2 regions of the Corynebacterium sp. USCH3 genome follow, and region 2 is predicted to be linked to the other one. Evidence: riboswitches for the same ligand, from Rfam matches in the RefSeq annotation. Region 2 holds a riboswitch; the other holds the start of a gene.
What was found. A riboswitch is a leader RNA that binds a small molecule or an ion and turns the genes downstream of it on or off. The one in region 2 is predicted to bind thiamine pyrophosphate.
Positions count from the first base shown of each region.

Region 1: linked by a shared signal. The riboswitch ahead of thiC (phosphomethylpyrimidine synthase ThiC) and the one ahead of thiO (glycine oxidase ThiO) in region 2 are both predicted to bind thiamine pyrophosphate.

Region 1 is NZ_JAQPZT010000003.1:514,044-520,056, forward strand. Features, by position in the region: gene PQI66_RS08550 (FtsB family cell division protein) at 1-84, shown strand, start outside; gene PQI66_RS08555 (DUF501 domain-containing protein) at 84-671, shown strand; gene PQI66_RS08560 (Ppx/GppA phosphatase family protein) at 668-1,627, shown strand; tRNA gene PQI66_RS08565 (tRNA-Leu) at 1,644-1,717, shown strand; gene PQI66_RS08570 (SPFH domain-containing protein) at 1,841-2,992, opposite strand; gene PQI66_RS08575 (sulfite exporter TauE/SafE family protein) at 3,148-3,900, shown strand; TPP riboswitch at 3,953-4,061, shown strand; gene thiC (phosphomethylpyrimidine synthase ThiC) at 4,060-5,817, shown strand; gene PQI66_RS08585 (hypothetical protein) at 5,808-5,990, opposite strand; gene PQI66_RS08590 (hypothetical protein) at 5,980-6,013, shown strand, end outside.
Region 2 is NZ_JAQPZT010000002.1:182,898-188,910, forward strand. Features, by position in the region: gene PQI66_RS04120 (acyl-CoA dehydrogenase family protein) at 1-716, opposite strand, end outside; gene PQI66_RS04125 (acyl-CoA dehydrogenase family protein) at 729-1,886, opposite strand; gene PQI66_RS04130 (NAD(P)H-binding protein) at 2,053-2,715, shown strand; gene PQI66_RS04135 (DUF4334 domain-containing protein) at 2,728-3,237, shown strand; gene thiE (thiamine phosphate synthase) at 3,260-3,973, opposite strand; TPP riboswitch at 4,026-4,137, shown strand; gene thiO (glycine oxidase ThiO) at 4,130-5,302, shown strand; gene thiS (sulfur carrier protein ThiS) at 5,299-5,514, shown strand; gene PQI66_RS04155 (thiazole synthase) at 5,538-6,013, shown strand, end outside.

The DNA.
Region 1 (6,013 bases), on a different contig from region 2:
GAGGCGCCCGCCCAGGAGGGCGACCCCGACCTGCAGCGTGAACTGCAGGAACAGCAGCAGCAACAACAGCAGGGAGCACAGTAGTGACCGTGAGCGAGACCGACTACGAGACCATGTCCCGCCAGCTCGGACGCAAGATCCGTGGTGCGATCGAGGTCTCCTACCGCACCCCGGACGGGGCGCCGGCCGTGGTCAAGACCGCCCCGCGCCTGCCGGACGGCACACCGTTCCCCACGCTGTACTACCTCACCGATCCGCGGCTGACCGCCGAGGCGTCCCGCCTGGAGGTCGCCGGCGTGATGCGCACGATGCAGGCCCGCCTGCGGGAGGACGCCGAGCTCGCCGCCGACTACCAGGCGGCCCACGAGCACTACCTGGCGGAGCGCGACGCCATCGAGTCGTTGGGCACGGACTTCTCCGGCGGCGGTATGCCGGACCGGGTGAAGTGCCTGCACGTGCTGATCGCCTACGCGCTGGCGGAGGGTCCTTCGCGGGTGCGCCTGGGTACCGAGGCGGTGGCGCTTGCTGCGGCGCACACCCCGAAACTCTCCGGTACCGCCATCCCCGCCGACTGGCCCACTCCGGAGGACCTCGGCACGTCCATTGAGGTGGCGTTCGACGAACACGTCGACGAGATGACCTATGACCGTTCTGACGAGGAGGACCAGTGACCGGCACCTTCGCCGCCATCGACTGCGGCACGAATTCGATCCGTCTGCTGATCAGCGAGGTCCTCGACGACGGGAGCCTGCGGGAGATCAACCGCGACAACATCATCGTCCGACTCGGACAGGGTGTGGACGCCACCGGACGGTTCGCCGACGCCGCGCTCGACCGTGTCGACGAGGCGCTGGGCATCTACGCCGACCGGATGATCATGAACGGGGTCACCGACGTGATGATGGGGGCGACGTCCGCCACCCGCGACGCAGAGAACCGTGAGGACTTCTTCGCCATCACCCGTCGTCACCTGGGGCGCGTGGCCCCGGGTGTGCAGGCGGAGGTCGTGACAGGTGTACGCGAGGCACAGCTGTCCTTCGCCGGGGCCGTCGCCGACATGGACTCCACCGACGGGCACATCTGCGTGATCGACCTGGGCGGGGGATCCACCGAGTTCGTCGTCGACGCCTACGGGGAGGGGAGCGGTCAGGCGTACTCCGCGGACATGGGCTGCGTGCGGCTCACCGAACGCTACCTGCACACCGTGCCGCCCACCGACGGGGAGATCGCCGAGGCCCGGGCCTACGTGGACGGTCTGATGGCCACCGTGGAGGAGAACGTGGACCTCGACAGTGTGACCCGCGTCGTGGGTGTCGCAGGCACCGTGACGACCGTGGCGGCAATTCAGCAGGGGCTCACCGAATACAACCCGGAGAAGACCCACATGTCGGAGATTGACCTGGCGGGCTTCCGGTCGACGGCCCGCTCTCTGCTGGGCGAGACGGTGGAGCAGCGCCGGGAGCACCCGGCGATGCACCCGGGGCGTGCCGACGTGATCGGTGGCGGTGCGATCGTGATCGACGCCTTCGCCTCCCGGTTCCTGGACAAGGGGCTGACGTCGATCACCGTCAGTGAGAAAGATATCCTGGACGGTATCTTGGCCGAGGTCATCGAGCGCAACAGCTAGACGGCCCGGGAAGTACGCCCCTTTAGCCCAATTGGCAGAGGCAGCCGACTTAAAATCGGCACAGTGTGGGTTCGAGTCCCACAGGGGGCACTCTTTGTCCGGGCGTGCCGCCGGCTGATCACCGCCGTCGACCTCATGGCGTGATTCAGGTGCCGAAAACGGTATGCCGAGAGGCTCGGCATCGACCGATTTCGGCACCTGGGTTACGCGCACCTACTCGGTGGTCGCGACCTCGCCACCCCGGGACCCGGCAGCGGTCTCCCGTAGGTTCGGGATCACTGCGGCGAACTGGCCGAGCAGCTTGGTCAGGTCCTGCCCTTCACCGACCATGGTGAGGTTCGCGCCGGTGAGGCCCTCCGCCATGGCGGAGAAGATCTCCGGAAGCTGGTCGACGACCTGCTTGTCCAGGATCACGCCGTTGTTGGACGCCACTGCCGCGGCCTCGGTCCGCAAGGCCGCAGCCTTCGCCTCGGCGTTGATCCGGGTGCGCTCGGCCTCCGCCTCCGCCGGTTTGATGACCTCAGAGACTAGCTCCTGCTCACGCAGCGCGGCCTGCGACTCGGCTAGACGGGCCTGCTCCTCGGCGACCTCACGGTCGGTCTCGGCACGGCGACGCGCCAGGGCGGCCTGTGCGGCGATGACCTGCTCCTGGGCCTCGGCCTCAGCACGCGGACCCGCGGCGTTGGCCTCGGCCTTGGCGGCGGCGATCTCCTTGGTGTTCTCCGCGACCTTCGTGTCCGTCTCCCGCTGGAAGTCGGACTTGCGACGCTCGGACTTCTGCTGCTCCTCGGCGATCTCGGCGTCCCGCTGGGCCTCGGCGACGGCACGCTCACGCTGGACGCGGGCCAGCTCCGGGGCGGAGAGGGCCTGGATGTAGCCGTTCGGGTCGCTGATCGAGTTGATCTGGAAGCTGTCGATCTGCCAGCCGAAGCGCAGCATGCGCGGCTCGGCGTTGGAGAGCACCTGGCTGGCCAGCGCCGTGCGGTCGGAGATCATCTCCTCCACGGTGAGCTGCCCGATCATCGCGCGGGTCTCGCCGGAGAAGATGTCCTGGGCGGTGGAGACGATCTGGCCCTGATCGACACCCAGGAACCTGTTCGCAGCCTCGACCACGCTGTTCTTGTCCGCGGTCACGGAGAACACCACGGAGGCCTCGACGTCCACGTCGACGTTCTGCTTCGACTGGGCACGCACCGCGATGTTCACGGTGTTCGCGCCGATGTGGAAGCGCTGGACACGGTGCAGCACCGGGACGGACCAGGCACCGCCACCGATGACGACACGGTAGGGGTTGTCGGGTTTACGCGCGATCATGCCACCGGTGATCAGCAGGGCTTCGGTCGGCTTCGGGACATCGTAGAGCATTCGTTCTTCTTTCGGTCGCAACGGGGAACGGGCAGGAGAACACTTAGTACACCCTGAGCATATCGCACAGGGGGAAACGTTCTCGGGGACGGGCGACCACGGACGGCAGGCCTGCCGACGTACCGGCGTGCCCACGGTGTTTATGCTCGGGGGTTGTGTCCACCGTCGCGATCGTGCTGATACTCGCCGTTCTTGTCGGAGCGGTGCTCCAACGCATCACCGGGATGGGCGTCGGTCTGGTCGCCGGCCCGGTGCTCTCCGTGGCGCTGGGCCCGGCGGCGGGAGTGACCGTGGTCAACGGACTGTCCACGATCAACGCGGTGAACAACGCCTGGGCGGTGCGGGCGAAGACCGACTGGCGACGTTTCAGCTGTCTTGCCGGGGGACTGTTCCTCGGCTCGCTGCCGGCAGCGTTCGTCGTCCTGCTCATCGACGGCCCCTGGCTGCTGGTCACCGTCGGTGTCCTGGTCCTCGCCGCACTGGCGGTCACGTTGTTCCAGCCGGACACGGCGCGGGTGTCGGAACGAGCCGTCGTCCCCATGGTGCTGGCCGGAGCTGCGGGCGGGTTCATGAGCACCGTCGCCGGCATCGCGGCGCCTGCGTTCACCGTGTACGCGCGCCTGACCGGCTGGGACTACCGCGACTTCGTCGCCACACTGCACCCGGTGATCGTCGTCGCCAACTTGCTGTCCTTCGTGCTCAAGATCGTCATCTTCGGTGGCGTCGACGTCGGCGGCCTGCCCGCCTGGTTGTGGATCCTCGCCGTCGCCGCGATCTTCGTCGGAGCCTGGTTCGGCGACAGACTCTACGACCGGCTCTCCAGCGACGGGACGAGGAAGCTCGCCACGCTGCTGGCATTCGCCGGTGCGGTGACGCTGGTCATCAATGGTGTCGTAGCCATGCTCTGAGCAACGCTGAGCGTTGACCGATTGCAGGTGCTGTGCCGCCGTGGTAGGCATGAGGCGTCCACACGGGTGCCCCACGAGGGGCTGAGACCGGACTGTGATCGTCCGGGACCGTCGAACCTGATCCGGTTGATACCGGCGTAGGAAGTGAGGAGCGTAGCTGTGTCTACTCCGTCTGCCCCGTCCACCCCTGTCCAGCAGCACCCCGCGCACCGTCGCGGATGGATCGAAGACCATGGTATCCGGGTCCCGGTCACCGAGATCCACCAGGAGGCCTCCCCGGACGGCAGTCCCAACCCGCCGCTGCAGGTGTACCGGACCGCCGGGCCGGGCAGCGTTCCGGAAGAGGGCCTGGACCCCTGGCGTGATGAATGGATCCGGGCACGCGGCGACACCCGGGTCCAGCGAATCCGTGAACGACAGTTGCTTGACGACGGCCGGGCCGCCGTGCGCCGCGGCGCACCGTCCCAGCAGTGGCAGGGACGACGTCCCGAACCCCGTTGTGCGGCACCGGGCCGCACGGTGACGCAGATGCACTACGCACGTCGGGGTGTCGTCACCCCGGAAATGCGGTTCGTCGCCCTGCGGGAGAACTGCGACGTGGAACTGGTGCGCAGCGAAGTCGCCGCCGGTCGCGCGATCATCCCGCTCAACATCAACCACCCGGAAGCGGAACCGATGATCATCGGTCGGGCGTTCCTGGTGAAGGTCAACGCCAATATCGGCAACTCAGCGGTGACCAGCTCAATCAGCGAGGAAGTGTCGAAGCTGGAGTGGGCCGCGACCTGGGGTGCCGACACCGTGATGGACCTGTCCACGGGCAACGACATCCACACCACCCGGGAGTGGATCATCCGGAACTCGCCGATCCCCATCGGCACGGTCCCGATCTACCAGGCACTGGAGAAGGTCGACGGCAACGCAGAGGCACTGACCTGGGACATCTACCGTGACACGGTGATCGAACAGTGCGAGCAGGGCGTGGACTACATGACCGTGCACGCCGGCGTCCTGCTGCGCTACATCCCGCTGACCGCCGAGCGTGTCACCGGGATGGTGTCACGCGGCGGATCGATTATGGCTGGTTGGTGCCTGGCACACCACGAGGAGAACTTCCTCTACACGCACTTTGATGAGCTCTGCGAGATCTTTGCGGCCTATGACGTCGCCTTCTCCCTCGGCGACGGTCTGCGCCCGGGGTCGATCGCGGACGCGAACGACGCCGCACAGTTCGCCGAACTCGACACCCTCGCCGAACTGACACGCAGGGCCTGGGAGCACGATGTCCAGGTCATGGTGGAAGGTCCCGGGCACGTCCCATTGCACAAGGTTCGCGAGAACGTCGAACGTCAGCAGGAGTTGTGCGATGGGGCGCCGTTCTACACCCTCGGGCCGCTGGTCACCGACATTGCGCCGGGGTACGACCACATCACCTCGGCCATCGGGGCGACCGAGATCGCCCGCTACGGCACCGCCATGCTCTGCTACGTGACTCCCAAAGAGCATCTCGGTCTGCCGAACCGGGACGACGTGAAGACCGGTGTCATCACCTACAAGATCGCCGCACACGCCGCCGACGTGGCCAAAGGGCATCCGGGTGCCACCGCACGCGACGATGCCCTGTCCACGGCCCGGTTCGAGTTCCGGTGGCGGGACCAGTTCGCCCTCGGACTGGACCCGGTGACCGCACAGGACTTCCATGACGAGACGTTGCCCGCCGAACCGGCGAAGACGGCTCACTTCTGCTCGATGTGTGGACCGAAATTCTGTTCCATGCGCATCTCGCAGGATATCCGGGACACCTACGGCACTGCCGAAGCTCAGGCGGCGATTGTCGGGATGCAGCGCAAGAGCAAGGAATTCCTCGCCACGGGCGCGCAGGTGTATCTCCCGCATCCCACGGTGGGCGATCAGAGCTGACTGCGCAGCTGCTGCAGGGCCCGGTGCGTCACGGAGCCCTCCGCGGCGGTCCAGATCACCAAGTGCTGTTCCGGGGCGCCCACGGAGAGCTCAGCGACCAGGTTCGCCCGCCGGGAATCGTCGGGGTACTTCGCCGCCTCCATGCGTAACTGGGAGGCGGCGGTGCGGGCCACCGTCTCCCCGTCCGTGTACAACG
Region 2 (6,013 bases):
ATCAGCCCGACGGCCCTGCCGCCCTGCACCACCCGCGCCAGCGCCACGGCCCGACGCAGTGCGCGGTCGGTGTCGTCGGTGCTCCCTCCGAGTCGCTCCGCCGGGGCCTCACGGAAGGAGACCCGCCCGGTCGGCGACCACTCCGCATCCCGGTGCACCGTCACCTCGACCCCGTCGCCCGGGGTGACGAGGTAGACGCCGGGGGTACCGTCCTCCACGGCAGTGACGAGGAAGGCGTCGATGTCGGCGGGGGCGACCACGGCACATTTGTCGCCGGTGAGTCGACCGTCGGTGACGGTCGCGGCCCTGCCGTCAGCCCAGCCCGTCCCCTGTTCGGCGTGCGCGAGCGTCAGCAGCCGTTCGCCCGACGCCAGCTGCGGCAGCCAGGTCGACTTCTGTTCGCCGGAGCCGAGGTCCCCGAGCAACCAGGCGGGGACGTAGGCGAGGTCGGTGAGCTGTTCAGGTGCCGCCAGTCCCCCCAGCGCCTCCGCGGCCGCGTACGCCTCCCCGATGCCTGCACCGGCGCCGTCGTACTCCTCGTCGACGACCAGTGCCGTCACACCGAGGTCGGCCGCCTGTCGCCAGAGGTCGCGCCGGAACTCCAGGGCGGTGTCCGGTGCATCCGTCCCGGCGGTCGGGTCTCCGTCGGCACCCGCGAACACGCTCCGGACGGAGTCGGCGAGCATGCGCTGTTCGTCTGTCAGGGAAAGATCCATGTCGTGATGCTCCTAGAGTCCGAGAATGGCCTTGGCGATGACATTCGCCTGGACCTCGTTGGTGCCTCCGTAGATGGAGACCTTGCGGTTGTTCAGGTACTCGACGACAGGATCGCCGTAGACGCCGGAGCTCTCCCCCAGGATCTCCGCCGCGTCGCTGCCCAGCGCTTCGACAGCCAGGGCGTTGATCTCCTGGAGAAGCCTGCTGCCCTCGATCTTCAGCATCGAGGACACCGGGCTGGGCTTACCGTCCGCGCTGGAGGCGGTGACCCGCAGCTGAGTCGCCTCGACCGCCTTGAGCCGTAGCTTCACGTCGTAGAGACGGTTGCGGAAGATCGGGTCGTCGATCACCCGGCGCCCACCCGTGCTGCGCGTGGCCGCCATCTCCACCAGGTCGGCGTAGTGCCGCTGACTGGTGCCGACCTGGGTGATGCCGTTGCGCTCGTTGCCCAGGAGGAACTTGGCGTAGGTCCATCCCTTGTTCTCTTCACCGACGAGGTTCTCCACCGGAATCCTGACGTCGGTGAAGAAGAACTCGTTGACTTCGACGGACCCGTCGATGAGCCGGATCGGGCGTCGCTCGATCCCCGGGGTGTCCAGGTCCACCAGCAGGAAGGAGATACCCTGCTGGGGCTTGGGGGCGTCCGGGGCCGTGCGGGCGAGCAGGAACATCCACTCCCCGTACTGGCCGAGGGTCGTCCAGGTCTTCTGACCGTTGACCACGTAGTGGTCCCCGTCCCGCACCGCGGTGGTCTTCAGGCCGGCCAGGTCCGACCCCGCACCCGGTTCCGAGAACCCCTGCGACCACCAGATGTCGAGATTCGCGGTCTTCGCCAGGAAACGGTCCTTGATCTCGTCGCTGCCGAAGGCGGCGATGACGGGCCCCACCATACTGGTGTTGAACGCCAGCGGCTCCGGGACACCGGCCCGCTGGATCTCATTGGTGTAGATGTGGCGTTGAATGGGCGTCCAGTCCCGTCCGCCGTACTCCACCGGCCAGTGCGGCACCGCCACCCCGTGGCCGTTGAGGATGCGCTGGGAGGCGACGATGTCGTCACGGGTGACGTGTCCTGCCCGCATACGCGCGCGGATATCCGCTGGTACGTCGGCGAAAATAGTGCGGAGTTCGTCACGGAAGGCGACGTCCTCCCCGGAAAGCTCGAGATCCACGGGCACTGCTCCTCAACTATGTCTTGAATCACCATTCAGTTCTGACATGACACAGGTTACTACGTTTCTCCACACTCCGGGGAATAGACGGAGCGGTCCGCCCGTTGTTCCGGACAGACAGCGGCTGAGAGCCGACCTTCACCCACTCCCCCAGGAGGACGAGACCATGACGGACATTCTCATCATCGGAGGACACGGCAAAGTGGGGCTCCTCGCAGCCCCGAAACTGGTGTCCGGAGGCTTCACTGTCACCTCCCTCATCCGGAACCCCGACCAGGTCGCCGACATCGAGTCCCTCGGCGCCACCGCGCTGGTGAGGGACGTCACCCAGCTCACCCCCGGCGAGTGGGACGATCTCCTCGCCGGATACGACGTCGTCGTGTGGACCGCGGGCAACGGTGGCCGCGCCGGCGCCGACGTCACCTACGCCGTCGACCGCGACGCGGCCCTCGCCGTCATCGACTCCCTCGAGAGACTGCGCGACGCCGGTACCACGCCCCGCTACCTCAACGTGTCCTACGCCGGCGCACGCCACCACACCGTCCCCGAGTCCGACAGTTTCTTCGCCTACGCCGACGCGAAGAAGACCGTCGACGACCGTCTCGACGCCACCGCCGGGCTGGACTACCTCATCCTCGGGCCGGCGACGCTCACCGATGAGCCCGCCGAAGGAGCGGCCCCCGTCGCCGACGACCTCGACAGGTCGGACGCACACACCTCCCGTGAGCTCGTCGCCGACGTGATCGTCGAGTTCGCCGGCCGGGGGGACCTGGGCGGGCAGCGCACCGTTGAATTCGTGGACGGTTCCTCACCGGTCGACGAACTCTGACACGATGGGCTCATGCCCCAGGACGCTGAGCTCACCACGGCGCTGAGCCGGTTCGATGCACTGCCCGCGGTCACCACCGATGAGCTGGTGGGTCGGTGGCGCGGCTCCGAGGTCGCGACGGGACATCCTCTCGACGGCGTACTCGCCGCCGTGGGCTGGCACGGCAAGCGGTTCGACAGCGTCGACGACGGTCATCCGCTGATATTCGGCTCAGAAACGTCACTTTTCGCCGCGAACCCCGCGCTGGTGCCGATGTCCACCGGGATACGGCTCCGCTCCCTGGCCACGTTCGGACCCTTTCCTGCACTCCTGCGGGGTTATCTCCGGGCGACGGCGACGAAGCGTCCCCGGGCCCGTCTCCGGATGATGGAGTACCGCGGGGTGGTCAGCGCGACGATGGTCTACGACGACCTCCCCATCAACGACCACTTCCGGCGCGTCGACCCCAGGACGCTACTCGGTGTGATGGACTTCCGGCACACCCCGCGCCCGTATGTTTTCCTGCTGCACAGGGAAGACTGAACCAGTCCCCCGTGCACGACACTCACGTCCGGTCCGGAAGGGACGTCAGCTGCGTTCTCAGCTCTGAGGCGGCGTCGCGCGGGCTCCGCGCCTCGGTGACCGCCCGGACGACGACCGCACGCCGGGCGCCGGCGGCGAGGACGTCCGGCAGGGTGTCCCGGTTGACCCCGCCGATCGCGAACCACGGCTTCCCACCGGACTTCCCCCCTGCCCCGTCGCCCACCATGTCGGCGGTCCGGGACACAAACCCCAGCCCCGTCGCCGCACGACCCGGCTTCGTCGGCGTCTCCCACACCGGTCCCGTGCAGAAGTAGTCGAGATCGGTGTCGCGGGCCGCGGCCTCCGCCTGGTCGGAGGTGTGGGTCGACAACCCCAGGAGGACGTCCGGGCCCAGGAGCTCCCGGGCCTGCGCGATACCCAGATCATCCTGCCCGACATGGAGAATGTCGGCACCGACCAACGCGGCGATGTCCGCCCGGTCATTCACCGCGAACAGTGCGCCGTGCTCGGCCGCCACCTCCGCCAGCACCTCGATCGCGGCGATCTCGCCCGCGGTGTCCAGCGTCTTGTCACGCAGCTGGATGATGTCCACGCCCCCGTCGTAGGCGGCGTGGAGGAACTCCCGCAGGTCACCCTGCTCCCGGCGCGCCGGAGTGCAGAGGTAGAGCCGCGCAGCCCGGAGCTGTCGCCGGCGTCGGTCCCCGGGGGAGGTGCCCGATGCGCCAGGGGTGTGCATGAGAGGGGTGTGCGTGCGTTGATGTAGGTCCATGTGGTGTGATGGTAGCTGTTACGCGAACTACGGGAGCCCCTGATGCCGGGGCTGAGAGGACCGGAGCCACCGGTCGACCGTCGACACCTGATGCGGGTCATGCCGCCGGAGGAAAGAACGCACATGCCCGAGACTCTTGTCGTCGGTGCCGGGGTCACCGGGCTCAGTACAGCCTGGTACCTGCGGCGGGCCGGCCACGCCGTCACCGTCGTCGACCCGTCCCCGGGTGACGGGGCGAGTCACGCCGCCGCCGGGATGATCGCACCCGTCAGTGAAGTCGTCCACCGGCACGACGCGATCCGCCCGCTGATGCTCGCCTCAGCTGCGGCGTACCCGCGGTTCATCGCCGACCTCGAGCGGACCGTCGGGTATCCCGCCGGTTACCGGCCCACCGCCACGCTGGGTGTGGGGTCCACCCCCGGGGACATGGCGACGTTCCGGGACCTCGCCGAGGTCCAGCGCGCGTCCGGCATGACGGTGGAGCCCCTGGGTGTACGCCAGGCGCGCCGGAGGGAACCGTCCCTGGCACCCGGTATCTCGGGCGCCGTCCTCGTCGCCGACGACCACCAGGTCAATCCGCGCATGCTGATGGAGGCGCTCACCGCGGCCGTGTGCGCTCCCGCCGGTCCGGACGGGCCGCGGGGCAGGGTGGTCACCCGGCGTGTCCTCGGCGTCGTACGCGAGGGTGCCACGGTGACGGGCGTGCGGCTGGACGACGGCGGTGAGCTGCGTGCGGAGACCACCGTCCTGTGCCCGGGCCTCACGTTGGCTGATATCGACGGGCTCCCGGAAGCGCGATGCGTGCGACTGCGCCCGGTACACGGCGACATCCTGCGCGCGCGGGTGAGACCGGGACATCCCGGCCTGCTGGAGCACACGGTGCGTGGCCTGGTTGACGGTCGGCCGGTGTACCTCGTTCCCCGTGATGACGGAGAGATCGTCATCGGCGCCACGGAACGTGAGGACGGCTTCGACGGCGTCTCCCTCGACGGGGTGCACCAGCTCCTCCGGGACGCCCGGATCCTGGTCCCGGGGATAGCAGACCTCGAGCTCACCGAGATCCTGGCGCGGGCCCGCCCGGGGACGCCGGACGACCTGCCGTACCTCGGCGGCGTACCGGGTGTGGACGGTGTCGTCGTCTCGACGGGGTACTCCCGCCACGGGGTCCTGCTCGCTCCCCTGTGCGCCAGGCTCGCCACACTGCTGGTCACGGGGTCTCCCCCGGGCTGCCACGCAGCCGACCGCACGCCCGATGCCGCCCTGCTCGCCGCCACCTCCCTGGAAAGGACATCATGACCATCACCGTCAACGGAGAAGAACGCCGCCTCGATACCGCGGCGACGCTCGGTGACATCATCTCCGACCTCACCGGACAGAATCCGGACTCCGAGGAACTGGGCCTGGCCGTGGCGGTCGACGCAGCGATCGTCCCGCGCAGCCGGTGGTCCACCACCGACGTCCACGACGGTGCGGAGATCGAGATCATCACCGCCATGCAGGGAGGGTAGACACCGTGCCGACCCCACAGGACATGCTCACCGTCGGGACGTCCACGCTCACCTCGCGCCTGATCACCGGCACCGGCGGAGCAACGTCGCTGGAAGTACTGGAACAGGCGCTCACCGCGTCGGGGACGTCGATGACGACGGTCGCACTGCGCCGCTACAACCCCGCCACCGGGACGTCGCTGTTCGGTCTTCTCGACCGTCTCGGTATCGACGTCCTCCCCAACACCGCAGGCTGCTACACCGCCCGCGACGCGCTGCTCACCGCCCGACTGGGACGGGAGGCGCTCGGCACGACCCGGGTGAAACTGGAGATCCTCGCCGACGACCGGACGCTGCTGCCGGACGTCGTCGAACTCGTCGACGCCACCGAGACCCTCACCGCCGACGGGTTCGAGGTCTACGCCTACACCTCCGACGACCCCACCGTCGCCCGACACCTCGAGGCCGCCGGGGCGGTTGCGGTGATGCCGCTGGGGTCGCCCATCGGCACGGGCCTGGG